Regions from separate parts of the Paraclostridium sordellii genome, predicted to be linked through region 3. Evidence: riboswitches for the same ligand, from Rfam matches in the RefSeq annotation. Region 3 holds a riboswitch; each other region holds the start of a gene.
The links. A riboswitch is a leader RNA that binds a small molecule or an ion and turns the genes downstream of it on or off. The one in region 3 is predicted to bind cyclic di-GMP.
Positions count from the first base shown of each region.

Region 1 (10,605 bases), on a different contig from region 3:
AAAAATTTTCCTCTCATAATGAATTTATATAAAAATAATACAGTTTTGTAAAAATAAATTCAAGGATTTCTATTGCATAATGTAAATAAATTAAAAATATAATTCTATTTTTACATTTATTTATAAAAACAGAAATGTAAAAATAGAATACACTTTATTTTTACATTTCTGTTTTTTGAGTTACGAAGTTGATTCTAAATATTATGAATAAAAAATATATTCGCAATAAAGTTAATATTAAAAATATAAAAAATACAATATTTTTTATATTAATACATAATGTTTTTTATATTTTTAATATTTAGTATTTTATAAAATATTTTTATGTTGTTAAGTATTTTTCATTTGAACTTTAAAATAAATTGAATCTAAATCTATTTTTTATCTTCTTAAACTAATTTATAATAGAACAAAGAGCAAAAAATTAGTTTGAGTAATTAACTTAATGAATTATTTGATTGAAAAAATAATAAAGAATATATTTGTACAACAAAGGGGGAAATTAAGATATGGAATGTTTAAGATGTAATGCAGAATTGAAATTTTTGAAAGAGTATAGATTTGATTCGCAAGATGCTAATAGAGGTTTTTTTAAAGCAATTTTTGATGTAGAAGAACATTTAATATTCAAAATTTATGTTTGTCCTAAATGTAACCATACAGAGTTTATATATTCAGGAAGTTCCACTTGGCTTGATATGTAAGATTTTTATAAATATGTGATAAAGGAGTGGTTTTCTTTGATGTCTTTAGATGATATTGATTCATGGTCAATTATTGTTGTTACTGATGAATTATTAAACTTTATTGTTTTTGTGGGTTGTATGTATGATCTAATTGGTATTGAAAATTTTGATAAAGAAAATGAACGATGGCCAACTGATGTAAGAAAAATATCACCTAACCATAATATAGATAATTTAAGAATTCAATGGAAAAACTGGTTTAGTGATATTTTAAAAATGAAATCTAAAAAAGTTAAGTTTGCAGAAGTAGAATTAAATAATATCTTAGTAGAACTTATGTATGATATAGATAGTTTTAAAGAGTTGGATTATAGAGAGTTAAGGGAATATTGTATAGAATCATACCCTATATTTCTGAAATGGTGGAATATGCCTGCAGGAGGTAAAAATGCTCTTGAGTTTTATGAACTTATAGAAAGTACTCAGGTTCATGAATGTATCATGAGTATAGAGAATAAAATAAAAAGAAAATCTAAACCATTTAAGTTACATGTAGATGTAGTTTATACAGGAGTTCCAACTGTGTTAGACTTTAGTGATGATTATATAGTTATAACTCCAAATGGACATGTAACTTTTAATAAAAATTGGTGGATGAGAAAATTAAAAAAATTAGTATAAATACTATACATATACCAATGTAATTTTACTAGAAAGTTAAAACTATGTATTATAAAACACATTTTTTATTTAATGGATTTTATAGAGGTGATTAAATTTGGAACAAATAAACAATGCATTAAAATTTTTAATGCCATTTATGATATTTATGATGTTGTTTTACATACTTTCAAAAAAATATTTAGTAGGACTGTGTATTTTAGGGTTAATTTTATTAGGAAGAAATGCTATAAAAAAATAGAAGTAAAACATTTAAATCTACTTTAGTTTTAAAATTAAAAAAGCAAATAAAAATGCAAAATAAATATAAATAATACAGATAGAAATAAAGTAAAAATAGGATAATGCTTAAAATATATAGAATTTATAAAAATTAATAAAATAAAGTTTCATAAAAAACATAAAAATAAAAAAAGAGTGAAAGCAAAGGAATAAAGTAATTCCAATGCTTTCATTCTTTTTTGAATATAACTACACCATAAACGGAAATTTAAGGTGAAGTTATATTTTCTTATGTTAAAATTTAAACAACACCGCTATTTATAGAATAGCATAAAAATTCTGACAATTAAAGACTTTTATTGAAAATGTTTTCTTGTTATAATTTAATTAATAATTTGAAAAAGCCAAACTCTAAGAAATTAGATGACGGAAAACTATAGGGGCTAAGTAGGGAACTATATTGCTAGCCAGTTACCAAAGGGGGAAATTAAAATGAGTTTTAAAAAAAGAGCAACTAAAAGTATAGCGATAGCTTTAATTGGAGTTAGTGTAGGGTCGCCATTATTAACAACTTATGTATCTGCACAAACCAACAACATTAGTACATATTATACAAACAAAAAATCAGTAGAGTCTTATACTGATGAAAGTCTAGGAGCTATATATGATAAAGTTGTAGATGGTAATAAAACTACAATAACAATTAAATCATTAGATGGAAAGGTTCTAAATACATTAACAGATATAAATAATGAAATATACCTAGATGGAAAAAAGATATCGGTTGATAGTAGTGAAAATTACAAAAGTAATGATAATAGTTTAGAAAAAGATTTTGAAATTAATAGTAGTAGAGCTGCAATTCGTTGGGGAAAATGGCAATATAATACAATGTATATAAAAACAGGTGGACTAGCTACCGCTACTATAGCAGGTTTAATTGCATTAAAGGCAGGATGGACTCCTGTTGGGGGTATAGCTGTGGTTGCTGCAGCAGTGGCAGGTAAGTATGATAAACTTACAATAAAGTATAAAATAAGATATGGTTCAGATGGTAGGTATAATCACTATGAGAGAGTAACAACATTTTATGGAGATGGTAAATACATTAAAGCATTTACTGATAGGGGTAAAAGATATTAATCTCGAAAGGAATATATAGATGAAGCATGTAATGGATAATAATGAATTAATTTTTCATCTTATAGTTTATATTTCAACAATTATGATTTTGCCAGTTGTTTCAAAAAATAAACAATTATTAACAAAAACAAAAATTTGTTTTTCAGTTATTTTAATAAGTTTGAATTTATTTATTATAATATATTTTAACGGATTAGATAAAGTTACTTACAATTACTTTATTATATTACTTATTGTTGTATTATATATTTTATATGAAAGATATAAAAATAAGGCTTAAATTAAGCCTTATTTTTTTCTATGAATTTTTCTAACCATGATTTTGATTTTTCGGAATTAGAAAAGTGATTTTTAAATTCATTTGTTAAATAAACTGTATCAATTCCCATACTGTAAAAAATAGCACCTATTTCAATTAAACGTATAGTTCGAGCTTTACGTTCTTTTTCTTTTGCAAGTATTGCTTGTTTTTGAGCCTTTAACTTTTTTATTTTTTCATCAATATTATTTAATTTTTTATTTTTATCCAAAATTAGATATCCCCTAATTCTATTTATATTATAATCAAATGCAAGTGATAGGTATTAAATATTAGTTGTGAAGTTGAACGAAAGTAATCCGAAAGGAGCTTATATTATAGGGTACGTAGTACCTGTATCTAAAAGGAGGTTTTACCTAAAGCCGTTAAAATCCAAATAAATTGATTTTAACGGCTTTTTTTATTCCAATTTAAATACGCATTACTTTAAATACCTAAATTATGATATTATTTTTAATATATTATTAAAGGAGCTGATTATATTGAGTCCTATAATTTGGTTATGTTGTTTTTTACCTATTTTTATTATATTGATTTCACAACATAAGCAAAAAAAAGTATTTATACAACATATAGTTTCAAAAAAACTTAATGCTAAGGAGAAGAGTAAGATGATAGAATTAATTAAATCATTCATCAATAAAGAGTGTCTAATTTATACTATAAATGGAACATTTAACGGAGTTATTACAGATGTTACAAATGGAGGAATTTCAATAAGTAATGGTACGAATTTTGAAATTGTAAATATTGACTATATAATACGTATTCGTGAATATCCTAAAAATAAAAATGGTAAGAAAAAATCATTTGTTTTAGATTAATTCTATAACTATCACTTAAATTTTAGTTTAGGAACTAGTTATATATTTTAAATAAAATTAATACCATTAGAATCGAAATAAATGGATTATTCAAGTTAACTTTTGATATAATTAATTCATAAAAACATAGGAGGAATAGTATCATGGTTGACTTTATTTTGGGAATATTTCTTATTGTAATAGGTGCATTTCTTATTCATTCATCATTAAAGTTAAAAAGAACTCGAGATATAAGATTAATTAAAAATAATATGGTCAATATAGATAAAATTAAAGATAAAGATAGTTATATTAATTTTAACTTTAAAATAAATATAACTATAGGATTTATAGTTATTATACAAGGATTAATTTGTATATTATCTATATATTTCTCAATAATAGAGAGTATATCGTGGATCACAAATATAATTGCAATATTAACTATATTCGTGTATGTGTATAAGCTTATTTTCAAATCTCCTAAATTTTAAGACATATAGTAAAAATGCCCTTGAAATCCAGTTATATATATTTTAAGGGCATTAACTTTATTTAAAATATGTAATTATACTCTAAAGTGAATTTTTAAGAATTGTTACCAACTTAATAATTTTTATTCTGAGCTACTTTTAAAATGCAATAAAATACAAAAACAAGACCTATATTCTGTACCATTTCTAAGTGATTTTTAGAATATATATTATAAATAGCTTTTAATCCATAGATCAAAATTATGAGATATAGTAAATATTTATATATTTTTTTAGATTTCATAGATTTCTCCTAAATTAAAGTTAGATTAATGATTTTATTATATATAACTATTCCCTAAAAATTTGTTTAAAGATGTCTAGTAAGAATGTCCTTAAACTGAAATTTAAGTGATAGTTACTATCTGTAGAATGTTAAATTTAAAATTTTGATAAAGTAAAAAATAAAAATTGATACAATAGCATTTATTTTATATGCTTTGTTAATAAATTTTTTGTTTAATAGACATATTATCTATAGAAATAATAGCTTAAAAAACTGGATTGACAGTAGATGAAGTAAAATCCTTAAAAGATGAATCTAAACAATAAAATGGAGAGTATCCCCCTCTATTTTATTGTTTAGAATCCCTCAATAAACTCTAACTTATCATGTATAGTGTAATCTTTTCCTTTGAATAGATTTAACAAATCAAACTTAGAATCATATATAAAAGAACCGTCTTCATTTTTAAGTCCAATCATAAAATCTTCTGATGAGAAATTATAGATATTTTCTATTGAACTTACTTTTAAGTTTAAATCCAAATACATTTCCAAAAGAGGGTTAATTAAACGTTGAAGTGGTTCATGATGCCATTCACCAATATAATCTCCATAATTGCTAAAATCAGGTGTCTTGAAATTTATTAACATATTATCTAAGTTATAATCAGCATATATTATTTTTTTATAGACAATAGGTTTTTTAATTTTAGTAGTTATAAGAGTTGCATAGAGATAACTTATTACTGCAATATATGTATTTTTATAAGTAGTATTATTGTTAAATGGCTTAATTAATGGAAGTAGTAATTCTATGTAATAAAAAGCTTTTTCTATATCACGTAGTGAAAATTTCTCGGATGCAAATAGCTCTTTTATAAAAACTTTCAAGCAATCTACATTATAATATCCATCAAAAGCAGTTGAACTTTTAATATCAATATATTTTTTAATATCTACTTTAGGTAATTTATAATCTAAGTCAAAGAATCTTCTTAAATATCCAACAGTATCCATATTATGGCCATATATAGTTGATACAGAATGGGATAACTGTTCCTTATCAATAGATATTACAAAAACAAAATTATCTATGTCAAATAGATGTTTAATGACTTCTAGTAGCTCTATTGCAAAGCTAGGTCGGCATCTATCTAATTCATCAATAAAGAAAATAATTTTTTTTTCAGTAGCATTTTGATATTCGACCATTTCTTTTTTTAACTCGGATCTAACCTTCTTACTTGCTGATATTTCTTTTATAGCTAAATCACCAAGTTTACCAGCTAAATCAATTAATTGAGATTCGTTATAATCACCAAAATTTACATTATCTAAATTTAATGCCCCAGCAGTTAACATTTTTATTCCTGTTGTAGTTGCTAATTTAGTAAATGGCTTAATTTTATTTTTAACATTATCTAGTTGTTGCTTAAGTTTTGAATCAGATTCTTTTATTTGGGATTCTATTTCTGAAAAAATTGCAAGTAAAGGATCTTTTATATAATCATGCTCCCATGCATTAAAATAAAGAGTATTAAATTTTGAACTATAGTTAACATCATTATCTAATAAGTTTTTCCACATTGTTACAAATGTTGTTTTACCTGTTCCCCAATCAGAATCTAAAGAAATAACCATTGGTTTATCTTGAGATTCTATTATCTTAATTAAATTTTCAGCAATAATTTTTCTGTTAAATAAATCATTAGTGAATGAATTTAAACTTTGACTATTCATATTAATATACCCCCTTAGATTATTCATTATATTTAATTTATTATATATTAAATTTCATGTATTAGCCAAATTTTAACTATTTAGATATTTTTTAATGCTTTTATAGCCAATATTATATAGTTATTACAAATAGAATATATACTATAATAAAAATTTCACCGAATGGGCCAAATAAATAATATCAACTACTTATAAAGTTATTAATAATAATAAAAGCAGTCAAGACCTTTCCTGACTACTTTTATTAGATATAAATATGTATCCATTAAGATATAAAGAAATCACATTAATTGTATCAAAGTTTAAATATATTATTCAACAATAAAAATAGCCGAGACCTCTCTCAGCTATTTAATAAAAAGGTATTTTGTTAAATAAATTACAATTTATATTATATATTGTTTAATTATAATTTTCAAATTATTCAAATAAAAAGGCAGTTAACAACTAAGTTAACTGCCTTTTTATCAAAATGTCGAAACAACCTAAAAGATACTCTAAAAATATCTTATGAGATTAATATAGTATGATATAAATATTGAACTCATATAAAATTATACATATGTTTAGGTTATATATACAATATTCTAGTATAAGTAAAAGAGTAGTTAACTTAATTGTTAACTACTCTTTTATTTATACTAAAACAGTTTAAACATGAGTTAAAAAGTGCCTATATATAATATATCAAAACCTTAGATTAAGTTAAATAAAAAAGGAAAAGTAAATACTTTTCCTTTTTTATTAAGAACCAATAATTTAGAAGAAAATTGTATGAGATCGATAATAACCATACAATTAAAAATTTATGATGTAATTTAATTATAAACTTGTTTAGGTTGTTTACTCAATAAAAAAAAGCAGATTTATAAAATCTGCTTTTTAAAGGGTAAAATCGATTAAATATAAGTTAAGAAGAAAATCTATTTATAATAAATATACTTAAGTTTAAGTGTAAAATTCAACTAAATTTATAACTCAAAATCCATATCAATATCTTTGTTTATACTTTGATTTTTCTTTTTATCCTTTATTCCTAATCTTTCAGATAATATTTCTTTAGTTGAGTTGCATGAATTATCATAAAGGTATTCTTTTAGATTATTGTATTCCCCATCTCCTATGTCAAATCGTCCAGTATAAAATTTATCAGTACACTCTTTATTAAAGTGTAACTCAAACTTAGTTTTATCATAGCCAGGTATCTTCTCTGCAAGATGGAGTTTAGTTAAAATCTCAAGTAATTCATTTGCCTTATTAAATTCAAATATAGAGTTTTCTTGTATATTAATATTTTCAGACCATAAAAATTTCACATAAATAGTATCCTTATTAGTTATTCTATCTAAGTTTGATTTTAAATCATATTCATTTTCGTTGCCTAATTCAATACTTCCTGAATAAAATGGGTTTGAACAGTTTTCATCAATATGAAGTTCAAAATTTGTTTGCATAGGAGTTTTTAAGTATGAATATTTTTCATTTAGTACACGAACAAGCTCATTTGCAGTATCAAAGTCATAAATATCGTCTTTTTCTATTGTATTTGACTTACTAGATGTAAATTTTACATAAATATTATCAATATTTAAAAGCAAATTATCTTTGCTTTTATGATTTTCAACTTCGTTAATATCAATATTTTCAGTAATATTTTTCTCTTTTTCTTTTTCATCATCATTAGAACTCATATCCATAGAAGGTTCATCATTTAAATAATCTTCTATTATCTGTATATACTCTGTAGAAGTTTTTTTAACTTCTTCTATTATTTTAATACTTTCATCAAAATCCATATTTTTTGTCCAATTATAAATATAATCAAAAGAATAATCAGATGTATCTATATCAAAATAGGAACAAGTAGTATATGCAATCATTTCTGCTTGATATTCTCTTTCTTGCTTAGAGTAATTATTTCTAGTTTCAATATTGTGCAACTTTGCATGAGCTAATTCATGTAATAAAGTTTTAACGTTTTGAAGTTGGCTATTACGAGGGTTTAATGCAACTTCCTTAGTTTCTGGCAAACTATATCCTTTAGCAACTCCCATTTCTTCTATAGGTTCAATAATTTTAACACCTATTGTATCAGCTATTTTCTCCATAGCTTTATACATCTTATCATAGTCTTTAACTTCTCCATCTAACCATTTATTAGGGAAAAGTTTCGGTAAATCTTTTTCAGTAGCATTAGTTTGAGAGATTTCAAATACATATCCCGTTTTGTAATATTGCTTTTCTATAGTTTGCAATATTCCTTTTTTAACCTTCTCTTTTTCTTCTTTTGTAGCATATTTTAGTTGTTTTATATTTTCATCATCTAATATGATATATTTTACTTTGGTAGGGACTAAAATTTTAATACCTTTTTCTCCTTTATTCACAGTAAATCCATTATCCTTCCAAAATTTAAAAGAGCCTACGGCTTTAGCTACCATAAATTGATTTTCTATTAATGCAATATTTCTAGGAGAGTATTTGTAGAATTTAGACATAAAATCCAAGTATTTTTTCATATCTTCGGGACTTTGAAAGTATGAAGAAATTGTATCATTTGCAGTTTCAACCAATAGGTCAACTTTCTCTTTTGGAGTTAAATCATTTAATGATTTAGAGAGTTCTTTTTTATCTTTTACTTCATTTTTATTATTTAAATTTATTTCACTTTCAACAGGATTTGAATTATTATCAACTGTATTTTGAATTTCTTTATTAATATCATTATCAACGATATAATTATTTAAATTGTCGTTACTGGGAGTAGGATCTGTATTTAAATCTATTCCCATATTACATAAAGAGTCGCTTAAACTTGATTTGAAATCTTTGTTTTCAAAGAAGTCGAATTGATTCTCTATAAGTCGTTCACTAATTAAACTTAATGCCGTAGTTTCTTTTACAAATGTAGGATCATCTATAAATAAACTTAATGTAGAAAATGTATTTACATTATCTTTTATACTTTCTATTTTAGTAGAAAGAGTATCAATAGTTATATTATCAGAAGTACAAATATCTAAAATATCCTTTTTATAATCATTTAAAGTCTTTTTAATTAATTCAGTATTTATCTTCATCTTTTTATCACCTTTCTATATAAAAATGTATAAAAAAATAGAGATAAAACTATTTAATAGTCTTATCTCTATTTTTATTATCTAATTAAAATATTTAGTTTTTTAATACTTAAAAATTAAGGATTAACAGTTATTTTCTTTTCTTTGTCATAACAGGTATATACGGGTAAATCATGTAAAGAAAATACTTCTGACATACCTAATCCTCTATCAACTTCTAATCTTTCTTTTGTATTCATATCTTCAATTACTAAATAATCCTCTTCAACATTTAAATCAATAATATAAGCTTTTGGTTTCTTTGAGTTGAAAAAATCATCAACCATTCTTTCATTTTCTTCATTAACATCAGCGTACATAAAAATAAATCTCCTTTCAAAGTTAAGTTTGTTTTTATCTATTATATTCAATCTCATTTTGTAAAGATTGATAATATGATTGGTTTTTTACATTATCAAATTCATCACCTAAAGACCTTTTTATATGGTATAAAGTCTTTTTAGTCATATAAATTTGATTTTGCTTTTTATAGAAATTATCATTAGATAATCTTTGTTTTTTTAATTGATTTCTCTTTTCCTGTTTCAATTGAACCTTTAAATCAGATAAAAAGGCATTCCCCATTCTAGTATATAATTCATCTATTTTATTTTGCTTATAGTCTTTAAACTTCTTTCTTTTACCTACTCCATATACCTCTTCAAGTTCCTTTTCTTGCTTATCTAACTTGTTAATTAAATCCATATATTCATCCTTTTTATATGTATCTATATAGTATTTTATTAGCTTATTAAGAGGAACTTTAGCATCATTCATAGTGTTATAATTATAATGCCAATGCCTACTATCGTGAGGTAAATTATTTACAACTTCATTCATTAATTTTTTCATTGTAGCATCTTTAGAAATATCAAAGTCCTTACTTGATTTAACTAAATTTTCTCTTAAAACTTTATTTATTTCCTTGTACTCTTCATCAAAATCTAGTAAATGATTTATAAATTTACTTTTCATAGTATCAAGCGTTTTTTGAGTCCTCTTACCTCTTTTTTTAGTTGGGTTAGGTTCACAAATGGCAACATGAATATGTATATTATCAGTATTGTAATGAATAGCTCCGCTCCATAATGCAGTTTCTTTCATTCCACTTTTTTCTAGTGAAAACTCTATTGA
Region 1 covers NZ_LN679999.1:51,108-61,712, reverse strand. Annotated here, with positions in the region: gene ATCC9714_RS17030 (zinc ribbon domain-containing protein) at 510-704, shown strand; gene ATCC9714_RS17025 (hypothetical protein) at 741-1,367, shown strand; gene ATCC9714_RS17020 (hypothetical protein) at 1,465-1,608, shown strand; cyclic di-GMP riboswitch class I at 1,983-2,068, shown strand; gene ATCC9714_RS17015 (hypothetical protein) at 2,082-2,732, shown strand; gene ATCC9714_RS17010 (hypothetical protein) at 2,752-3,012, shown strand; gene ATCC9714_RS17005 (hypothetical protein) at 3,014-3,262, opposite strand; gene ATCC9714_RS17000 (DUF6897 domain-containing protein) at 3,663-3,875, shown strand; gene ATCC9714_RS16995 (hypothetical protein) at 4,019-4,348, shown strand; gene ATCC9714_RS16990 (KAP family P-loop NTPase fold protein) at 4,970-6,352, opposite strand; gene ATCC9714_RS16985 (LPD25 domain-containing protein) at 7,324-9,432, opposite strand; gene ATCC9714_RS16980 (hypothetical protein) at 9,549-9,791, opposite strand; gene mobP2 (MobP2 family relaxase) at 9,826-10,605, opposite strand, start outside.
Region 1: it holds a riboswitch for cyclic di-GMP, as region 3 does, so the genes downstream of both, ATCC9714_RS17015 (hypothetical protein) here and ureA (urease subunit gamma) in region 3, are expected to answer to the same signal.

Region 2 (10,605 bases), 1.6 Mb from region 3:
AAATAAGACAGATTTAGAGGGTAAATTTCTATCAAATAAAAAAAATATAAAAAAATAATGAAAAATTTCTAAAATAATAGAGGAAATTTAAGAACTTGATAGAATTAATATAATATAAAAGATTTAAGAACTTTTTAATTAACTTTGTCAAAACTAAAAGGGGGATATTAGGAAAATGAAAATAACTGACGTTAGGGTGAGAAAATTAACTGATGAGGGGAAAATGAAATGTATAGTTTCATTAACTTTCAATAATTTATTTGTTGTACATGATATAAAGGTTATAGAAGGTCATAATGGATTATTCATAGCTATGCCAAGCAGAAAAATAGGAGAAGGTAATTTTAGAGATATAGCACATCCTATAAATGCTGAAATGAGACAAATGTTAGAAGATGAAGTTTTAAAAGCTTACCACGAGGCAGTATCTCAATTAGAAGTAGCTGCTGAATAGAAAAAACACAGTTAAAAATACAATATATTTTATAGTATATTTCTTAAAGAGCCGAATCTTAGGCTCTTTTTTATTTGAATAATATGTACTTTTTTATACAAAAATGGTATATTAGTTATTAGAATTAAGTAATTGTATACAAAATAAAGCAAATACATATTATATATAGATTGATTAATAATCAAAAAACTTGAAATGGAGTGGGTTTATGAATTTTAAGGCTATAATCCTTGCAGCAGGTAAAGGAACAAGAATGAAATCTAGCTTACCAAAAGTAGTGCATAAAGTATGTGGTAAGGAAATGGTTAACCACGTTATAAATGTATCTAAAGATTCAGGAGTAAGTGAAATAGTTGCAATTTTAGGTCATGGAAGTGAAGTTGTTAAATATGTATTACCAGAAGAAACTAAAATAGCTATGCAAACTGAACAATTAGGGACAGGTCATGCTGTTATGATGGCTGATAAATACATAACAGAAAATGACACTATTGTAGTATTATGTGGGGATACACCGTTAGTAAATTCAGATACATTAGAAAATTTATTTAAATATCACTTAGATAATGGGTATCATGCTACAGTTTTGACTACAAAAGTTGAAAATCCAACAGGATATGGAAGAATAATAAGAGATAATAATCAAGATTTACTAAAGATAGTTGAACAAAAAGATGCGAATGAAGAAGAAAAATTAGTAAATGAAATAAACTCAGGAATATATTGTTTTAATGGGAAGAGTTTAAAAGAAGCGCTTTCTAAGATAGATAATAATAATGCTCAAGGAGAATATTATTTAACAGATACAATAGAAATAATGAGAAATAATTCATTAAAAGTTGGGGCATTTAATGGTGCTACGATAGAAGAACTTATGGGTGTAAACTCAAGAGTAGAACTATCAAAAGCAGAAGAGATAATGAGAAGAAGAATAAACACTATGCATATGATAAATGGTGTTACTATAATAGATATAAACAGTACATATATAGAAGCAGATGTGAAAATAGGTAATGATACTATAGTTTACCCAGGTGCTATGATACAAGGAAATACAGTTATAGGTAAAGAATGTATTATAGGAATGAATTCATGCATATCCAATTCAATAATAGGTGATGCTACAAAAGTAGAGAGTTCAACTATAATGGATAGTAAGGTAGGAGATAATACTACAGTAGGACCTTATGCATATCTAAGACCAAAGAGTAATATAGGAAACAATGTAAAAGTAGGAGACTTCGTAGAAGTTAAAAATGCAACTATAGAAGATAATTCAAAGGCATCTCATTTAGCATACATAGGTGATGCTCATGTAGGTAAGAATGTTAACATCGGATGTGGAACAGTATTTGTGAACTATGATGGAAAAAATAAATTTAAATCAGTAGTAAAAGATGGAGCATTTATAGGATCAAACTCAAATTTAGTTGCACCAGTTACTGTAGAAGAAAATGGATACATTGCAACTGGATCAACGATAACTGATGATGTACCAGCTGGGGCTTTAGCAATAGCTAGAGAAAGACAAGTAGTAAAAGAAGGTTGGGTAGAGAAAAAGAATCTTAAAAAATAATCAATACTTAAATAGACTATAACGTAAATAGATGAAATTTCATCTATTTACGTTAAAAATATAAATATTTTCTTTAACAAATTTTTCGGGAGGTAATTATGAATACTAGCGGAAGCGAAATTAAAATACTTGCAGGAAATGCGTCGAAAGAATTAGCTCAAAAAGTAGCTGATTACATAGGTGTATCAATGGCTAAATGTGAAATTGGAACATTTAGTGATGGAGAGATATCTGTAAATATAAGTGAAACAGTAAGAGGATGCGATGTCTTCGTAATACAATCAACTAATAGCCCAGTAAATGATAACTTAATGGAATTATTAATAATGATAGATGCATTAAGAAGAGCATCTGCAGGTAGAGTAACTGCTGTTATACCTTACTATGGATATGCAAGACAAGACAGAAAGGCTAAGGCTAGAGATCCAATCACAGCTAAATTAGTTGCAAACTTAATAACTGCTGCTGGGGCAGATAGAGTTTTAACAATGGATTTACATGCTGCTCAAATACAAGGATACTTTGATATACCATTAGACCACTTACAAGGTGGAACAATATTAGCAGATTACTTTAATAGTAAGAACATAGAAGATTTAGTAGTAGTTTCACCAGATTTAGGAAGTGTTACAAGATCTAGAAAGTTTGCTAATGATTTAAATGGAGATGTTCCAATAGCAATAATAGACAAGAGAAGACCAAAAGCTAATGTATGTGAAGTTATGAACATAATAGGTGAAGTTGAAGGTAAAAATGTTATATTATTAGATGACATGATAGACACTGCTGGAACAATAGTGAATGCTGCAAATGCCCTTAAAGAATTTGGAGCAAAAGATGTTTATGCATGTTGTACTCATGGAGTTTTATCAGGTCCAGCTATAGAGAGAATAGAGAATTCAGCTATAAGCGAGTTAATAGTACTTGATACTATACAACTTCCTGAAGAAAAGAAGATAGACAAAATAAAGATAAAAACAGTTGCTCCTTTATTTGGAGATGCTATAAAGAAAATATTTGCTAATGAATCAGTAAGTGAATTATTTAATTAATATATGTGCGTAAAAAAGAGACCTTTTAAAAGGTCTCTTTTTGTTTGTATTAACAATATAAAAGTGGTAAAATTAAGTCGAAATTTAGAATAAGGAAGTGGATATATGAAAAAGGGAGATAGTGGATTTACTTTAATTGAGTTATTAGTGGTAATTGCTATTATAGGTATATTAGCAGTAGTAGCTTTACCGGCTTTATTTAAAAATATAAATAAAGCTAAAATAGCTAAAGTAGAATCAAATTATAATGCTATAAAAACTGCTGAATTAAACTATTATGCAGAGAATAACGCATTTGAATCAGATTTAAAAAAGTTAGACATAGAACATTTAGATATAAGTAAAACTCCTATAGGTGGAGACTATAAGATACGTATGAAAAATAACGAAAATAAAATAGTCACAGAATATGGACCTATAAAAGCATATAATGTTCAAAAAGATGGGAAATTGGGTAACTATGTAGATATAGATAAATACGGAGATATATATTTATCTATACAAGGGTTTGAAAACAATAAACTCCATATTAATAATGAGGAGTTTAAAAGCTTAGTTAATAAGTTTGGAAATGAAAATATTTTTATATCATCAAGGCCAAACAGTATAAGTTATCAAACATCAGAAATTCTTATAAGAATAGCCGATAATATACTTCCTAAACCCAATGATATTACTAAATAATTAGAAAATTATAATAAAAATTGAAGTTATTGAAGTGCATAGAAAAATATGTTAATATTTGACTGTTAATGTAAAATAGGGGCGATGAAGTATATTCTTTATATGGGTACTTGGAATATATGGAGCAAGTAGTGCAACCGACTATTCATAAGTTAGATAGCTTTAGCTTAAAAATTATGAAAGAGGAGGATTTTGCTATGAAGAAAAAAAGAAATCAAAAAGGGTTTACTCTAATTGAATTATTAGTAGTAATAGCGATTATAGGAATATTGGCAGTTGTTGCGGTACCAGCATTATTTAAAAATATAAATAAAGCAAAGGTAGCAGATGTAGAGTCTGATTATAATGCATTTAAAAGTGCAGCATTATCTTATTATACTGATAACAACAAAATGCCTGCTAAAAAAGATGAACTTAAATCGTTTATGGATACTGTACCACAAGATTCTGCATTTGGAGGAGCTTATGAGTTAACTAATACTAAGGATGTAGATGGAGATAAAACTAATGATGAATTAGTTTTAACAATAACTGGGGCTAAAATAACTCAAGAACAAATGAAAAAACTAGTTAAAGATATAGGGCAAGATAAAATCTATGTTGATGGAACAGCAATGACAGACTCAAATGCAAAAGCAGTAGATTCTGGAACTATTGACATAGTTTTAATAGATAATACTAACATGTAAAAATAAAAAAGCTATCTCAAAGTATGAGGTAGCTTTTAGTTTATTTCAATTAGAGCGTAAATATTCATGAATAAATTGAGTTAAAAGAAAGGTGAATTAAAATGTCGCAAAAAGTAAGAATTGGAGACAAGTTAGTTGAAAAAGGTTATATATCTAGAGAACAATTAGAAAGAGCATTAAAACTACAAAATGGTACAGGTAAAAGAATAGGGGAAATACTTATAGAACAAGGAATTATAACACCTGAATTGTTGACTAGCGTATTAACAGAGCTTCTTGATATAGAGAATATATCTTTAACTCGATCAAACATAAACCCAGATGTTATCAAATTGATTCCAGAAAATATATGCAGAAGATATAAAATTTTTCCATTTAAAATAGAAAGAAATAAATTGTTAATGGCCATGGCTGATCCTCAAGATAGACAAGCAATGCAAGATGCAAAACGTATATCTGGGTTAGATATAATTCCATACATAGCTACAATGGGGCAAGTAAATCAAGCTATAGAAATATTTTACTCAAATGCAGATTTGGATAAAGCATTAAAAGAGTATTCTGATTCTGGAGTTTTAAAGGAAGAAAGTATATTAGAAGATGATATTAATTCAGCTCCAATAGTTAGGTTGGTACATAATATATTAGAGACGGCAGTTAGAATGAAGGCAAGTGATATACATATTGAAAGAGATGGAGACTTTATGCGAATAAGGTTTAGAATAGACGGTATCTTAAGCGAATATATGAAAATAAATTCAAGACCATATAAAGCCGTAATAAGTCGTGTAAAGATTATGGCAGGACTTAATATATCAGAAAAAAGGCTCCCACAGGATGGAAGGATATTTCTAAATGTAGATAATAGATCTATTGACTATAGAGTTTCAACTATGCCCACAAGCAAAGATGAAAAAGTTGTTATGAGAGTTTTAGATAGAACTACATTTATGGTTAGTAAAGAAAAATTAGGGCTTAATAAAAAAAATATACAAGTTTATGATGAATTGTTGGAAAATCCTTATGGATTGATATTAGTTGTAGGTCCGACAGGTAGCGGGAAAACAACAACTCTTTATGCAATGTTAAATCAGCTAAACAGTATAGAAAAAAATATACTAACTATAGAAGATCCAGTTGAATATGAGCTAGATGGGATTAATCAATCACAAATAAACTATAAGGCAGGACTTGATTTTGCAAATGCCTTAAGAGCATTCTTGCGTCAAGATCCAGATATTATAATGGTAGGAGAAATAAGAGATCTAGATACAGCACAAATTGGGATAAGGGCAGCGCTTACAGGACATTTAGTTTTAAGTACACTACACTCAAACACAGCAGTAAGTGCAATATCAAGACTTTTGGATATGAAAGTTGATAGTTTTTTAATAACTTCAGCACTTACAGGTGTAGTATCTCAGAGACTGGTTAGAAAAGTTTGTGAAAATTGTAAAATTAGTTATTTAGCAGAAGAGGGAGAAAAGAAGGCACTTAACTATCCTCTAGACAAAGAACTTATTCTATATAAAGGAAGTGGATGTGATAAGTGCAATTATACTGGGTATAAAGGCAGAACCGGTGTATATGAAATACTTAAGATAACAAAATCAGTTAGAGATTTAATAAATAGAGGTGCTACAGAAGCGGATATACAAAAAAAAGCAGAAGAACTTGGTATGGAAACTATGCGAAAAGATGCAACTATAAAGGTTATAGATGGAGAAACAACTATAGAAGAAATGTTAAGGGTAACATTTATAACTGATTAAAGGATGGTTGGGATATGAATGAATATAAGTACACAGCGATAATGCTAAATGGGAAAAAAGTAACTGATAGGATTATGGCCAAGGATTATAATGATGCAAAAAAATTACTTAGAGAGAAAAAGCTAAAAATAATTGAAATAAAAGAAAAGAAAACATTTTTTCCATTAAAAAATACTAAATTAAAAAAGAAAAAATTAAGAGCTGATCAGATAAGTCACTTTTGTAGGCAGTTTGCAATAATAATTTCCTCGGGAATAAATAGTATAGTAGGACTTGAAACATTAGGCAAAAAAGCATCTAATAAGATAGTATCTAATGAAATTAATCGTATGGTAAGTGATATAAAAATGGGATCTACAATAGCAGATACCATGCTATCTAAAGAATCAAAATTTCCTAATTTGTTAGGTGCTATGATTGCCACAGGTGAAGAGACAGGTACACTAGAAGAAGTATTAAATAGTATGTCTACTTTTTATGAAAGAGAGTATAGGATAAATCAAAAAATTAAAAATGCTTCTATGTACCCAGCTATAGTTGCTATTACGTCATTTATAATGTTATTTGTTTTTACAAGTTTTATATTGCCTCAAATGATGGAAACTGTAACTGAAACAGGAGCAAAATTACCACTTATGACAAAAATGATTATGCACTTAGGTAACTTTATGAAAAGCTATTGGTATTTAATATTAATTTTAGGTGCGTTTTTAGTTTATGAGATAAAAAAATATATAAAAACTCCTATAGGTAGAACTCACAAAGATAGAATTGTAAATAGAGTACCTCTCTTAGGTAAAGGCGTAAATAGTATAGTTTCTATGAGATTTTCAAGAGCTCTATATTTATTTGTTTCAAGTGGGTATCCAATTCTTCAAGGTTTAGATCATATAAAAAGTAGTTTGGATAATGCTATTGCAGAAAAGTCTATAGAAAAAGCTAAAGAAGGTATTGTAAGAGGAGAGACTTTAGCAGAAAACCTAGAGAAATCAAAATATTTTGATCCGGTGCTTACACAAATGATAGCAATAGGAGAGCAAACAGGGGAATTAGAAAAGATAAGCAAACAAATGGCTGAGTTTTATGAATCTGAAGCTGAAATATACTTAAATAGAATGGTTGCTATGATAGAGCCTTTGATGATAATCATAGTTGGAATAATGGTAGGTATTTTAGTAATAGCAGTATTTTTACCTATGTTAAGTATATATGATGCTATATAGGAGGACAAATTAATGACAACAAAATTGTATATCTCATATTATGGAGATTATGTTTCGATAGTAGAAGGGTCATATAATAAAAAAAGGGAAAAGTTTAATATAAAAAACAAATTCTTTTTGTCAGAGTCGGATATAAATTTAGATTATGATGCAGATAAATATGAGCTTCTTAGACAGGCGTTAATGAGATCTAATTTTAAAAGTAAAAATGTGATTTTATGCTTAAATACTAGAGAAGTTATACTAAAATCAAATAAAATTCCTAAAATTGATAAAAAAGATTTAGAAGGTCTTATGAACATAGAAATTGATGAAATGATATCTTTAGATAGAGATAGCCATGTATTTTCGTATGAAGTTACAGCGGAAGATGAAGTAGAAGGAACTAAATATTTAGAACTGATACTAGCTGCTATACCTAATAATGAAGTAAATAAAATAATAGAAGTTTTAGGTGAGTTTAAGTTGAATGTTGAAATAATAGATACATTAGCTACATCATATTTAAGGATTTTAAAAATTATAGAATATAAGGATATAATGATTGCTAATATTGGAGATTATGGAACGGTAATTGATATATATAAAGACGATAAGTTATTTATGCATGATAATATACCAATAAAAATAACGGATGAAAATTCAGTCTATCAAAGCAGTAGTATAGCAAGTGAAGTAAATGGACTTATGAACTATTATTCATCTAGGAACTTTGGGAAATCAGTTGATAGGATAGTAACTGTTGGTAAGTATGCATATAATAAAGATTTAGTAAATGCTTTTAAAATGGTATTTTCAAGTGAATTAGTAACAGGATTGGAAAATCTTTTTGATATAGATGAAAGTTTGAAAGGCAATATAGATGAAAGTGAAATAAGTTTAATTGTTGATGCACTGGGATGCATGCTTAATGGGGAAAGCAAAAAGGTATGTCATTACATGAATTTGTTACCAAAGAATTTAAAACTAAAACAACGAAGAAAAGAAATCAGAAGAAAAGTTTATATTGCATCTCCGATAATTTTAATACTAATGGCGATTCCATATATAGCAATGGATTATGTAATTAAAAATGAAAAAAATCAGTTAGACAATCTTAATTTTAAAATAACTCAGACTGAGTTAAAAGAAAAGCAAATTGATAAAATAAAAAAAGATATAGATGATAAGAAAAATGAGTTAAAGATATATGACATGATATTATCTAAAGAAGTTACATGGTCACCAATATTAAATTCAATAGATGAAAGTATTCCTACTTCAGTTGATATAACTAAGTTAGATGTTCGCTATGATGAAAATCTTGTAAAACATAATGATAACGGAAAAGATCAAGAAAAAACACCTTTATATGAACAAATTCCAAATTTGATAACTATAGAAGGAAATGCAAGTTCCACAAGAAACGTAGGACAGTTTTTATACGAATTAAACAATTCAATTTATTTTAAAAAAGCAAAGCTTGAAAATTTAAAAAAAGATGAGAATAAAGGAATGTACTCATATATTATAAAAGCTTACTTGAAAGAAGGAGTTGTTCTTAATGGATAAGAAAAATATACTTCACATGGATATAAAGGATTTATTTAAAATTGATTTAAAAATTAATTATAAGAATATAATTATTCTAGTTTGTATTTTTTTAGGGGTTATAGCTTATACATACTTTATAGTTTATCCAAAGTACATTGAATTTTCTAATGTAAACAGAAAGTTAAGTATGGTGAATTCTCAGTTGAAAGATGACGAAAATAAACTTGATACAAGACAGCAGTTGAATGAAGAATTACAAAACTTAGCCAGACAAGCAAATGAAAAAAGTAAAAGACTGTCTTATGATATGCAAGATGGAATGTTTTTAGTTGGATTATCTAATATGATGAGTAAAAATGGTATAGAGTTATTAAATTATAGTATTGACCCTTCTGTAAAATATGAAAATTTCTATGCAATTCCAACTACTTTACAGGTTAGGGGCAATTACAGATACATAAGAGAAATAATGTATTACTTAGAGGAACAACAAAATGTAACTCAGATTCAAAATTTTAATATGGAAGCATATAAAAAACCTGAATTAAGTAATACTTCAATAGAACAAGGAACAACTCAACCTATCGATGAAAAGAAAGAAAATAAACAAAATGGAGATGTTACAGCTACATTTAAATTTATAATGTATATGTCTCAAGATCCAAGTTTAAAGCTAGAAATAGAAAATCCAAATAATTGGAATCCAGGTAAGTTTAATCCTTTTGTTAGTTCAACAAATTAGAGGTGATTTTATGAAACTAAAAAACAAAGGATTTACGCTTATCGAAGTATTAATTGCATTATTCATAGTATCTTTAGTTAGTATGTCATTTTTCATGATAGTTAATATAACTAATAGAAGTAACGCTAAGAATGAAAAGGATATACAAGCCATGGATATAGCACAAAATGAAATTGAACATATAACTAAAGATATAAAAGATAATAAAAATACTATAGATTTAGATCTAAATGGAGATGGAAATATAGTATCTACAAATAGTTTAAAAACTAATGAAAAAATAAATAAGAATAAGGTAAAAGAAGTAAAGGAATACATCTCACCTGAATATATGGTTAGGTACGAGGGAAGAGAAAATACAAATTTTCAAATTCAAGTAAAAATAACAACTAAAGAAATAAATCAGCAAGTAAAGCATTTTTACATATATTATTTAAATATAGCTGTAAAACCTATATCTGACTTAACAAAAAGAACAGTAAATATAAGTACAAAAGTACTTGATAATGGGGGAATTTAAAATATGAAAGCTAAATATAAACTAAAAGATGACAAAGGTTCTGCTATGATACTAGCTATCATTGTTATAGTTTTAGCTAGTATTATTATTTTAATGCTTTCTAAACAGATTGTAAGTCAGATTAAAACTAGTAAAAACACTCAAAATTCTATACAGGCTGATTATAATGTCCAAGGAAATATTGAACAAGCAATTGGAAGTTTTATAGAGAGAGTAAGCATTAGTGAAAATGGAAAAGAAAATCAGTTAAGTTCTGATAGTAAACTGAAATATGAAGCTAGTCAAAGTATAGTTTATCGTATTACAAGAGATGTTAAGGCAAATTTATTAGAAGCTTTACTTATAAATAAGCAAGTGAAA
Region 2 covers NZ_LN679998.1:94,440-105,044, forward strand. Annotated here, with positions in the region: gene purR (pur operon repressor) at 1-6, shown strand, start outside; gene spoVG (septation regulator SpoVG) at 176-454, shown strand; gene glmU (bifunctional UDP-N-acetylglucosamine diphosphorylase/glucosamine-1-phosphate N-acetyltransferase GlmU) at 663-2,030, shown strand; gene ATCC9714_RS00545 (ribose-phosphate diphosphokinase) at 2,129-3,082, shown strand; gene ATCC9714_RS17660 (type IV pilin protein) at 3,188-3,766, shown strand; cyclic di-GMP riboswitch class II at 3,835-3,918, shown strand; gene ATCC9714_RS00555 (type II secretion system protein) at 3,964-4,455, shown strand; gene ATCC9714_RS00560 (GspE/PulE family protein) at 4,557-6,227, shown strand; gene ATCC9714_RS00565 (type II secretion system F family protein) at 6,242-7,450, shown strand; gene ATCC9714_RS00570 (PilN domain-containing protein) at 7,463-9,001, shown strand; gene pilO (type 4a pilus biogenesis protein PilO) at 8,994-9,725, shown strand; gene ATCC9714_RS00580 (type IV pilus modification PilV family protein) at 9,736-10,245, shown strand; gene ATCC9714_RS00585 (hypothetical protein) at 10,249-10,605, shown strand, end outside.
Region 2: it holds a riboswitch for cyclic di-GMP, as region 3 does, so the genes downstream of both, ATCC9714_RS00555 (type II secretion system protein) here and ureA (urease subunit gamma) in region 3, are expected to answer to the same signal.

Region 3 (10,605 bases):
TGCTGAACAAAATACTCCATATGCCACCGCATGAGTTGGTTGTATTTCTTTGCTGGCTTTTATATAATTGTTAAATATTTGACTCTTAGTATTTATTTCTATTGCTTCTACGGTTTTAATAAATCTAGATCCTAGCTTCTGGGATGCTAATCTTATTTCGCTAGGTATTTTGCTAGCATTTATTATTTCTTCAAGTCTAATTATTTCATTTGATTTATTATCCTCAGCATAATCATAAGCTAAGGATATAGATAAAAGCTCAGTATATAGAATATTAGTTTTTAAGTTACATCTAAGATATTTAAAAACTGTATCTATGTCTTTTACTATATTTTTTTGTATATAAGTTTCTAATCCATAAGAGTGACTATAAGCACCTATTGGAAATAAAGCATCATTAATTTGTAATAAAAGAAATATATTCTTATCTATAGTCTTATTCATATTTATTCACCTCAAAGATTAAACCTTAATGGTGATGGTTGTTAATAGATGATGAAATACTTTTTTCAAAATCAAATTTCACTTCTTTTTCTTCAACTGATACTCCTAACTTTTCTAGCATAATTTTCATAGGCTCATCAAATATTGTTATAAATTGATTATCAGTTTCTCCTCTAAATAAAGTAGCATGTTTATTTCCAATTTCATAACACACCTTAGGTATTAAGGTAGGATTATCTACATTGATTACTAAAGATTTTGTATGAGGTATGTTTACTGCGATTATAGTATCCTCATTTATTCCTAATATATCTCCTTGTCTAAGGCCTCTAGTTAATATATCATTGTCTAATTTAATACCTACTTCTAAACCATTTCTGCTAATTTTTTTATGTAACTTTTTAAAGGCTTCATGCCACTCTATATCAATATAATCTACTTTTTTACCTGTAAACTTTGTATCACTTATTTTCCCTATCACTTTTTCTACTAACATATCTAATTTTCCTCCTTTTTATATAAAACCTTATATTAAATCAAAAATTCTTAATTCCATATATTTAAAATCATTAATAATCCTGGAATCCAACCTGTAAATATACCCTCAAATATAGATAAGTAAGGTACATATTTTTCTAGATTCTTCTTACAGACATTTTCTAAAAATCCTGTAAACCATAGAATTCCCCATAGTAGCCATATTGTAGTCATCTTCCAGTCTCCATTATTATAATCAACAATTGCAAATGGAACTGTATTTATTGCAACAAATAAGCTATACCAGCCAAAAGGTCTTTGGTCTAATTTATAAATTCCATTTATTGCAACAAATAAATATGTAAATCCAAATAATAGTCCTGTTCCTGCTGAATAGTAATCTCCTTTTACGAGTGAAATAATATTTATCACTATTGATAGAAGACCTGTAAATATATTCATTATAGAAGAAGACTTTCCATCTATCTTATAAAGTCTTGTTATCCCGTTATTTATAAGTACCATACCTACATACAATAAACAAACCCCTAGCATATACATCCACCTTCCTGTATATAAATTTTTTTAAAAATTAAATCATAGATAGACCTATTAGTTTTACTTTTTAAAATAAGTTATATAACTGTGCTAAAGGTAGTTTTTCTGCTGGTTCGCATGTTAAAAGTATACCATCTGCTTTAACAGTATAACTTTCAGGATCAACCGTAATCTCTGGTGTAGCATTATTTAATACCATATCCTTTTTACCTATATTTCTACAATTTTCAACCGGTAAAATTTTCTTTTGTAGATTTAATTTCTCTTTAACGCCATTTTCATATGCATCCTTTGATACAAAGGTAATGCATGTATCGTATTTTGCACTTCCATGAGCTCCAAACATAGATCTATACATAATTGGCTCTGGTGTTGGTATAGAAGCGCCAGGATCACCCATTTTAGCTTCAATTATCATTCCACCTTTAAGTATTATATCTGGCTTAATTCCAAAGAAAGCAGGATTCCAAATAACTAAATCTGCAAATTTACCTTCTTCAACTGATCCTACATAATTTGATATACCATGGGCAATAGCTGGATTTATAGTATATTTGGCTATATATCTTTTAACTCTATAATTATCATTTTCCTTATTATCTTCAGATAAATGTCCACGTTGATTCTTCATTTTATGTGCAGATTGCCAAGTACGAGTTATGACTTCACCAACTCTGCCCATTGCTTGAGAATCAGAACTCATAATACTGAATACTCCTAAATCTTGTAGTATATCCTCTGCTGCTATTGTTTCTGGACGTATTCTTGAATCTGCAAATGCTACATCTTCTTCTATTTTTTTGTCTAAATGATGGCATACCATTAGCATATCTAAATGTTCATCTATTGTATTTAATGTATAAGGCATAGTTGGATTTGTTGAGGCTGGCAATATGTTGCCATATGATGCTGCTTTTATTATATCCGGTGAATGTCCACCACCCGCACCTTCTGTATGGAACGTGTGTATAGTTCTTCCGGCTATTGCATTCATTGTGTCCTCTATACATCCCCCTTCATTAAGGGTATCTGTATGTATAGCGACTTGAATATCATATTTATCAGCAACTGTGAGACATGTATCTATTACTTTTGGAGTGGCTCCCCAGTCTTCATGTATTTTAAGACCTATTATTCCTGATTTGATTTGTTCTATTAAAGGTTCTTCGCTTGAACAGTTTCCCTTTCCAAATAAACCTATATTCATAGGATATTCTTCAGATGCTTTAAGCATTTTTTCTATATTCCAAGGACCTGGAGTGCAGGTAGTTGCATTACTTCCATCAGCTGGACCAGTTCCTCCTCCTATCATTGTGGTTATACCACTACATAGTGCAGTATTTACTTGTTGTGGTGATATGAAATGAATATGTGTATCAATTCCACCAGCAGTAACTATAAGTCCTTCTGCTGAAATTGCTTCTGTAGATGCACCAACTATCATATTTTCATTTACACCATCCATAATATCTGGATTTCCTGATTTTCCTATTCCAACTATATTCCCATTTTTTATTCCTATATCAGCTTTAAATATTCCTGTACTATCAACTATAAGTGCATTTGTTATAACTAAATCTAGTGCCCCTTCTTCACTATTAATATGAACACATTGGCCCATACCATCTCTTAAGGTTTTTCCTCCACCAAACTTTATTTCATCTCCATAAACAGTATAGTCTTTCTCAACTTCTATAATTAAATCTGTATCAGCAAGTCTGATTTTATCTCCAGTTGTAGGCCCAAACATACTTGCATATTTTTTACCAGACATTTTATAAGACATTTATTTCTCCTCCTTGTTTAAATTAATTATAAGAAATATTTAAAACTTTCGAATTCTAAGGCTTTTTTTAGATTATCATCATTGACTTGTCCTTCTGTTAATCCATTAAATCCAAATGCTTTTTTGTTTCCACCTAATTCAACTAAATCGACTTCTTTTCTTTCTCCTGGTTCAAATCTAATTGATGTTCCTGAAGGTATGTTTAATCTCATTCCAAATGAACTTTTCCTATTAAATTTTAACAGTTTATTTACTTCGAAAAAATGAAAATGGGAACCTACTTGAATTGGTCTATCTCCAGCATTTTCAACTTTAATAGTTAATATTTTTTTACCTTCATTTAAAATAATTTCTCTATCTTTCGTAATGATTTCTCCTGGTATCATATTTTATCTCCCCTTAAACCTTATTTTATAGGATTATGTACTGTTACTAATTTAGTTCCATCTGGAAATGTAGCTTCGATTTGAACTTCGTGTATCATTTCACTTACACCTTCCATTACATCTTCTTTTGTAAGAAGCTTTGTGCCTAGGTTCATTAGCTCAGTAACAGATTTTCCATCTCTAGCTAATTCTAGTAACTCTGAGCTTATATAAGCTACTGATTCTATATAATTAAGTTTAAGTCCCCTTTGCTTTCTTTTGCCTGCTAGTTCTCCTGCGTAATGTAACATAAGTTTTTCAATTTCTCTTTGTGTAATTCGCACTTTATTATCCTCCTTTATTATTAATAATAAAAGCTACTCCAAAGAGAGTAGCTTAAGCATATCTGAGCATATATAAAAAATAATATTATATTTAGGTATTTATAAAATAAAATTGTTAAGTATTTGACAATTAAAGGTGAATTAATTTATATATTCAATCCTTTAACTTTAAGTTATTAGATTTACTTATTTACTTTTATATTAAAAAAGCTACTCCAAAGAGAGTAGCGTAAATACACCTAAATATACATATAAAATTTATATGTATCAGATATAAAAACAAAAAGTTTTAACTCTTTGGCAACTGGCTGGCATAGTCTTTGACCTTAGCCCCTTTAGCTTTGCGTAGCTAGATTTCTCTAGGTTTGCATATTTATTTTTAATTATATTACTATTATAGTACTATAATTTTATTTTTTCTACTTTTTTTGTCAATGTTTTCCTTAATTTTTTTATTTTAATTTTTTATTATTCTCAAGAGATAAATAATAATCTGTTAAATCTTTATATTCTATATTTCCATTAGCTTCATAAAGTATACTTAATTTTCCATTATTGAAGGATAAACAAGAGTATCCACCACCACTTGAATTTCCATCTTCAGGGTATGGGATACATAGTTCTCTAACACCTTTAGATAAATCATCAAAGTCAACCATATAAACAGTTATGTTATCTCTAACATATCCACCTTTTGTATTTTTTGGTGCTGAAATAAATCCTAATCTATGTCCATCTTTTGCAGTAACTTTGATAAATGAACCTTGGCATCCAGACCCATTACCAGTAGATATTTTATTATGTAAAGGATCGTATACTTCCCAAGTAGATCCTAAATCATAAGATATATATGATGCTCTATAATTCTTTCCATCATTTCTAGAACTCATAATTAAAGCTCCATCCAATTCAATTACCATATTTTCAGAAGTTTTTGGATCAGGAACTTTATTTCCCATTGTCCATGTTTCTCCATTATCCTTTGAATATATAACTGATGAATAATAGTTGTTAGCATTGTTTTCTCTTAATGCAATTTGTATTGGCATTACTATTGTACCATCAGACATTACAATACCACTTCCAACACCGCCTAACCATCCAATAGTGTTACTTGGTTGATTTTTTATTCTTGCTTTATTTGTAGTTAAATCAACTTTATCAGACCATGTTTCTCCATTATCATCAGAATAAACCATTTGAACAGACCAGTCACTTCTTAAAGAAGTTGTACTACTTGCCCAATTTCCATTTTTATTCCATGATCCTGCAATTAATATTATTCTTCCTGTGTCTGTAACAACAGTTGTTGAATCCATTACACGAGAAAAAGTTGAATCAATACGATCATTTTCCATTACTGTTTTATATTCCCATGTTTGTCCATTATCAGTGCTTTTAGCAGCTCCAATATCTATGTATGCATGATCTGCTGCTCCATTATAACGAATATCTGAAAATGCTAGCATAGTACCATCTGCCAAAGTCTGAAGACTAGGTATTCTAAAATACTGTGCATTCCACGTATTGTCATTTTTATTAAATACAGTTGTTTTTTGAGGTTCATTAGTTGTGTTTAAATTACTTGCAAAGACACCATTGATATTACATGCTGACAAAACAATTGCCATACTTAATACTTTCAAAATTTTAATAAATTTTTTCATAGCTCTCCCCCTTTAATTTAAACTATTCTTTATATATTAATTTTAGTTAATTTTAGCATAATAATTTTTATTTTTTTGTCATAATCACTGGTTTATATTTATATTTTTTATAATTTCTCTGTTAATTTAATTAATTACTTTAGATAAATATATTTATTTATAAAAAAAAGATATTAACATAAATTATGTCAATATCTTTTTGTATCTTAATATCAAGGAATATACTAGAATATATATATAAAATATATTTTTATTTTACATCATATATATTTTGTGCACTTGTTTCTTTTGTGAAAAACGAAGCAACAACACTTATTGCTATTATCATAATTAAAACAAAATATGCCTTTTCATAACCAACTAATGGGGTATCTTTATAACTATCTAAAACCTTACCCATAATAACTGGGATAACAGCGGCTCCTAAAAATCCTACACAGTTTACAACTCCTGTAGCCATACCTGAAAGTCTTCTATCATTTACCTCATTTCCCATTGTCCAACACATAGTAAATGCTGATGAAACAAATCCAAATATAAATAAAAATGGAACAAGCATGTTAATAGGTACTCCAACGTATATAAGTACTATCCAGCATAATAAAGTTAAAGTCCCCGCAATAGTTAATGGCAATTTTCTACTTTTAAAATAATCTGAGATTTGCCCAAGTACTAAAGAACTTATAAGTGCCCCTGCTATAGTCACTATAACATAATTTGCTGATTGTACATTTGTTAAACTGTACTTTTCTATTAAGAATGAAACTCCATATGTACCCATAAATACAGTATAGGCTGTAGATAATCCAAAATATGCAATAGATATAACCCAAGTTCTTTTGTTTGATAATATTGATTTTAATGCTGGCATAACTTTTATATTAGATGCATCTATCGGTCTATTCTCAAGTTCATCCATTCCTGGAAGTCCCATATCTTTTGGATCATCTTTAACAAATATAAGCGTCAAGACTGTGAAAAATACCATTGCTAATCCCATAAAAATAAAAGTATTTCTCCATCCAAATTTTGCTGAGACTAGGGCTAGCGGAGTTTGTGCTAACATTGATCCTAAGTTTGCAACTACTCCAGATAATCCAACCATTAGTGCAAAGTTTTTTGAATAAAACCAACGTGATTGTATTTTTACCAAACATATAAATACAACAGATACTCCAATCCCTACCATAAAACGACCTATATAAGCAACATTTATACTAGGTGCCATACCAAAAGTTATAGAACCTATTGCAGCCAATATAGAAAACATTGATACTGTTTTTTTAGGACCTAGTTTATCAGCAAGTATTCCTGATGGTATCTGCATGATAAAATATGCGTAAAAATACATTGAACCTATATTTGCATATTCTAGTGATCCAATTTTAAATTCATTTTGTAAATCATTTTTAACAACGCCAACACCCATACGATGAAACGTTACAAATATATATACAGATGCTAATATTAACCAAACTATCCACCTATATCTTTCTATCTTCTTAATGTCATTGTCTTTAACTCCAACACTTTTTAATCCCATTAAATTATCCCCTTGTAAAATTATTTTTAGTTTTCATTTAAAAAATCTAAAGCAAATTGAACATGTAGTGCTACTCCATACTTAAGACATTCTTCATCTATTTTGAACTTCTCATGATGTGGATAATAAATACTATCTTTTTCCTTATTATTATAGCCAAGGTATGCATATACTCCTTTTGCATATTTCAAGTAATAAGGGAAATCTTCTGATCCCATTAGTTTAGGTCCTGATACAGTTTTTCCTTCACCTAGTATTTTTTTTGCTGAATTTTTTGCAATTATAGATAATTCTTCATCATTATAAAGACTTATTGCACTTTCTTCTATATTTACATCAACATTAATTTCATAAGCTTCTGCAATTGCTTTTGCATGTCTTTTTATACTTTGGTGGACAATTGCTCTTACTTTAGGGTTAAAGTATCTCATTGATATATCAAGGTTTGTGTACTTAGGAATTATATTAGCCTTAGTTCCTCCTATAAACCTTCCTACTGTAAGAACTACGGGCTCTTGTGGATCAATATTTTTAGTTGCTATTGCTTGTAATCCTGAAACAAAAGTACAAGCAGGATAAATAGTGTCTTTTGCAAGGTGTGGAGAAGATCCATGACCTGATATTCCTTCAAATTTTACATAAATAGTATCACACCCTGCCATTTTATATCCTGAATCAATATTTACATATCCAGTTTCAAGATCAGGCATACAATGTAGTCCAAAGCAAGCATCTACTCCATCCATTCCTCCATCTTTTATGATTTCTTTTGCTCCTGTAAAAGTTTCTTCTCCTTCTTGGAAAAAGAATTTAATATTTCCATTTATCTCATCTTTCATTTTAGAAAGTACTTTTGCTGCTCCAAGAAGCATTGCAGTGTGGGCATCATGACCACAAGCATGCATTAATCCATGTGTTTTTGATGAAAATTCAACACCTGATTCTTCTATTATAGGAAGTGCATCCATATCTGCTCTTAAAGCTATAGTTTTACCTTCTTTTTTTCCATTTAATATAGCTACCACTGATGTATTTCCTACTTTTTTATAAGGTATTCCTATATTTTCAAGCTCTTTAATAACCATTTCTTGAGTTTTAAATTCTCTTCCACTTAATTCAGGATACTTATGAAATTCTCGTCTTAAATTAATTACATATCCTTCAATATCTTTAGCTTTATTTAATATTTTAGACATTTAAACACCCCTTTAATTTATTATCATTTTCCTTAAATTAATATTATCAGCTAAATAAAACCTACATCAACGCAAATACTTTCCTTATATTTGACAAATATTATATAAATGAATAAATTTTCACTTTTCTATAATGATTAAGAAATTTTTTTCATGCTATATTCATTATATTTATAAAAAAATAAGATATCCGTATTTATTACGAATATCTTATAATAATTTATTTATTTTCTTGTCTAGTAAAATAACTTTAGTAAAATTTCTAATTTCAACCTATTCATAGGATCTTCTAAATCTATCTTTAGTAAATAAGTAATATCCTCTATTCTTTTTCGAACAGTATTTATATGTACATATAAATTTTTAGCTGTAAGACTAAAGTTCATCTTACATTCTAAATACACTTTTAGTGTATGTATATATTCTTTATACTTCTCATCCTCTAATAAAACGCTTATATCTCTTAGCATAATATTAACTTCATCATCTTTTATATCCATCCAAGCAAAAGCTCCTAAGTTTGAATAAGAACAAAACTCTTCTTTAGGATATAAAAGTTTTCCGATACTAATAGCTTTCTCTGCTCTTTGATAACTTTTCTTTGTTTCATAAATAAAGTCTGGAATATCTGATATACCAAAACTTAGTTCTAGATTATCTATGTCTAATTCTAAGCGCTTCTTTAAATTAGATAACTTCTCTTTTATAAGCTTAATATTTTGTTTTTCTGAAAATCTACTATTTTCTTTAATTAAAAATAAACAACTATTATCTTCTATGAATGATATTTTATAATCTTCAAATCCAAAAGCATTTCTTGTACAATTTTTTAAAGTCTCTCTTAATCCTGACAAGATAACTTTCTCATTGGTTTGATTCATTACGATAGTGTGAAATTTATCATTTATACTAATATTTAGATCATTAGCTATATTTATTATACTGTCTTTGTCTTTTAGATTATCATTTAAAATATTTTCTATGAATTTTTTAAATTGACTATCTTCCATAAGTTGCTTAACAAAAATTTGTTCATATAATTCTTGTATTAATAAAAATCCTATTCTTAAAGAAAATTGGTCAAAATAGTCAATAAGACCTGTAGCCTCAATAACAACAAAATATGCTTTAATTTTGTTATCTATAGTTATAGGGACTGTTATCCAACTAAATGGAGCTTCATATTTGCTATCATAGAACCTATATCTCGACATTTTTATATCTTTGCATAAAATCTCTTTACTATAATCAAAGGAAGGTTTCCAAAAGTCTTCTATATTTAAATCCTTAGATACTTCTTTAAATTTATTTGAACTATAATAAGCTTTATTATTTGATAAATCATAAAGCATTGCAGAAAAATTCATTTCATATTCAACAGCATTTAAAATTTTATTAATTTTTCTAACTTGATAGGATAAATCTAAAGACTTATTAGAATTTATTTCTTTAATATTAAATCGATTTATATTTTTATTCATTACTGTAACATTTAAGGCATTCATTATATCCATCCACGAATCTTTGTATGGAATATCTATTAAAGGTATTTTGTGTTTGTTAAATTGTTCAATAATATTTTCAGGTATTTCTTTTAAAAACCTTCCTACTTTAATTCCAAAGCAGGCTGTTCCTTTGAAGTATTTAGAGTTAATATATTCTTCAAATAGATTTGGATTTTTTATGAAAATATATCCTGAACTAATTACGAACTCTTTCTCTCTTGACCAATGAAATCCGTCTTCTGAGTCAAGTATAGTTACCCCTTGAATTTGATTGTTTAAACCATCTTTGCCTGCTAAAATTTTGTATTCTTTAAAAAACTCTGCATCAAGCATTTCTTTAACTGATATACCCATCCTCACACCAACCTTAGAAATTTAAATATGTCTTTATTATATACCAAATTAAGATAATTTTCTTAAAATTTAAAATACTACTATAAAATTATAGTAGTATTTTGTGTAAATTTATATAAGTTAATATTTCAATTTCTTTTCACCCACTTTACTAGATATAAATACTATAACACTAGAAAGTATTATAATAAGAATTATTACAGCCAAATTATTTCCATAAACAATACCTTTTTCCATAGAGGAAGTAAGTCCTATAATCCATTTTATAGGAGAAATATTACTTATAAGTTTCAATATATTAGGCATTTTTTCTATTGGTAAAAAAGCTCCCCCAAAAAGTGCCATTACTAAAGCTATTGATGAAGC
Region 3 covers NZ_LN679998.1:1,654,325-1,664,929, reverse strand. Annotated here, with positions in the region: gene ATCC9714_RS08040 (urease accessory protein UreF) at 1-444, opposite strand, end outside; gene ATCC9714_RS08035 (urease accessory protein UreE) at 470-940, opposite strand; gene ATCC9714_RS08030 (AmiS/UreI family transporter) at 991-1,476, opposite strand; gene ureC (urease subunit alpha) at 1,547-3,265, opposite strand; gene ureB (urease subunit beta) at 3,292-3,651, opposite strand; gene ureA (urease subunit gamma) at 3,672-3,974, opposite strand; cyclic di-GMP riboswitch class I at 4,271-4,354, opposite strand; gene ATCC9714_RS08010 (sialidase family protein) at 4,427-5,641, opposite strand; gene ATCC9714_RS08005 (MFS transporter) at 5,892-7,184, opposite strand; gene ATCC9714_RS08000 (amidohydrolase) at 7,211-8,380, opposite strand; gene ATCC9714_RS07995 (PucR family transcriptional regulator) at 8,617-10,239, opposite strand; gene ATCC9714_RS07990 (ABC transporter permease) at 10,360-10,605, opposite strand, start outside.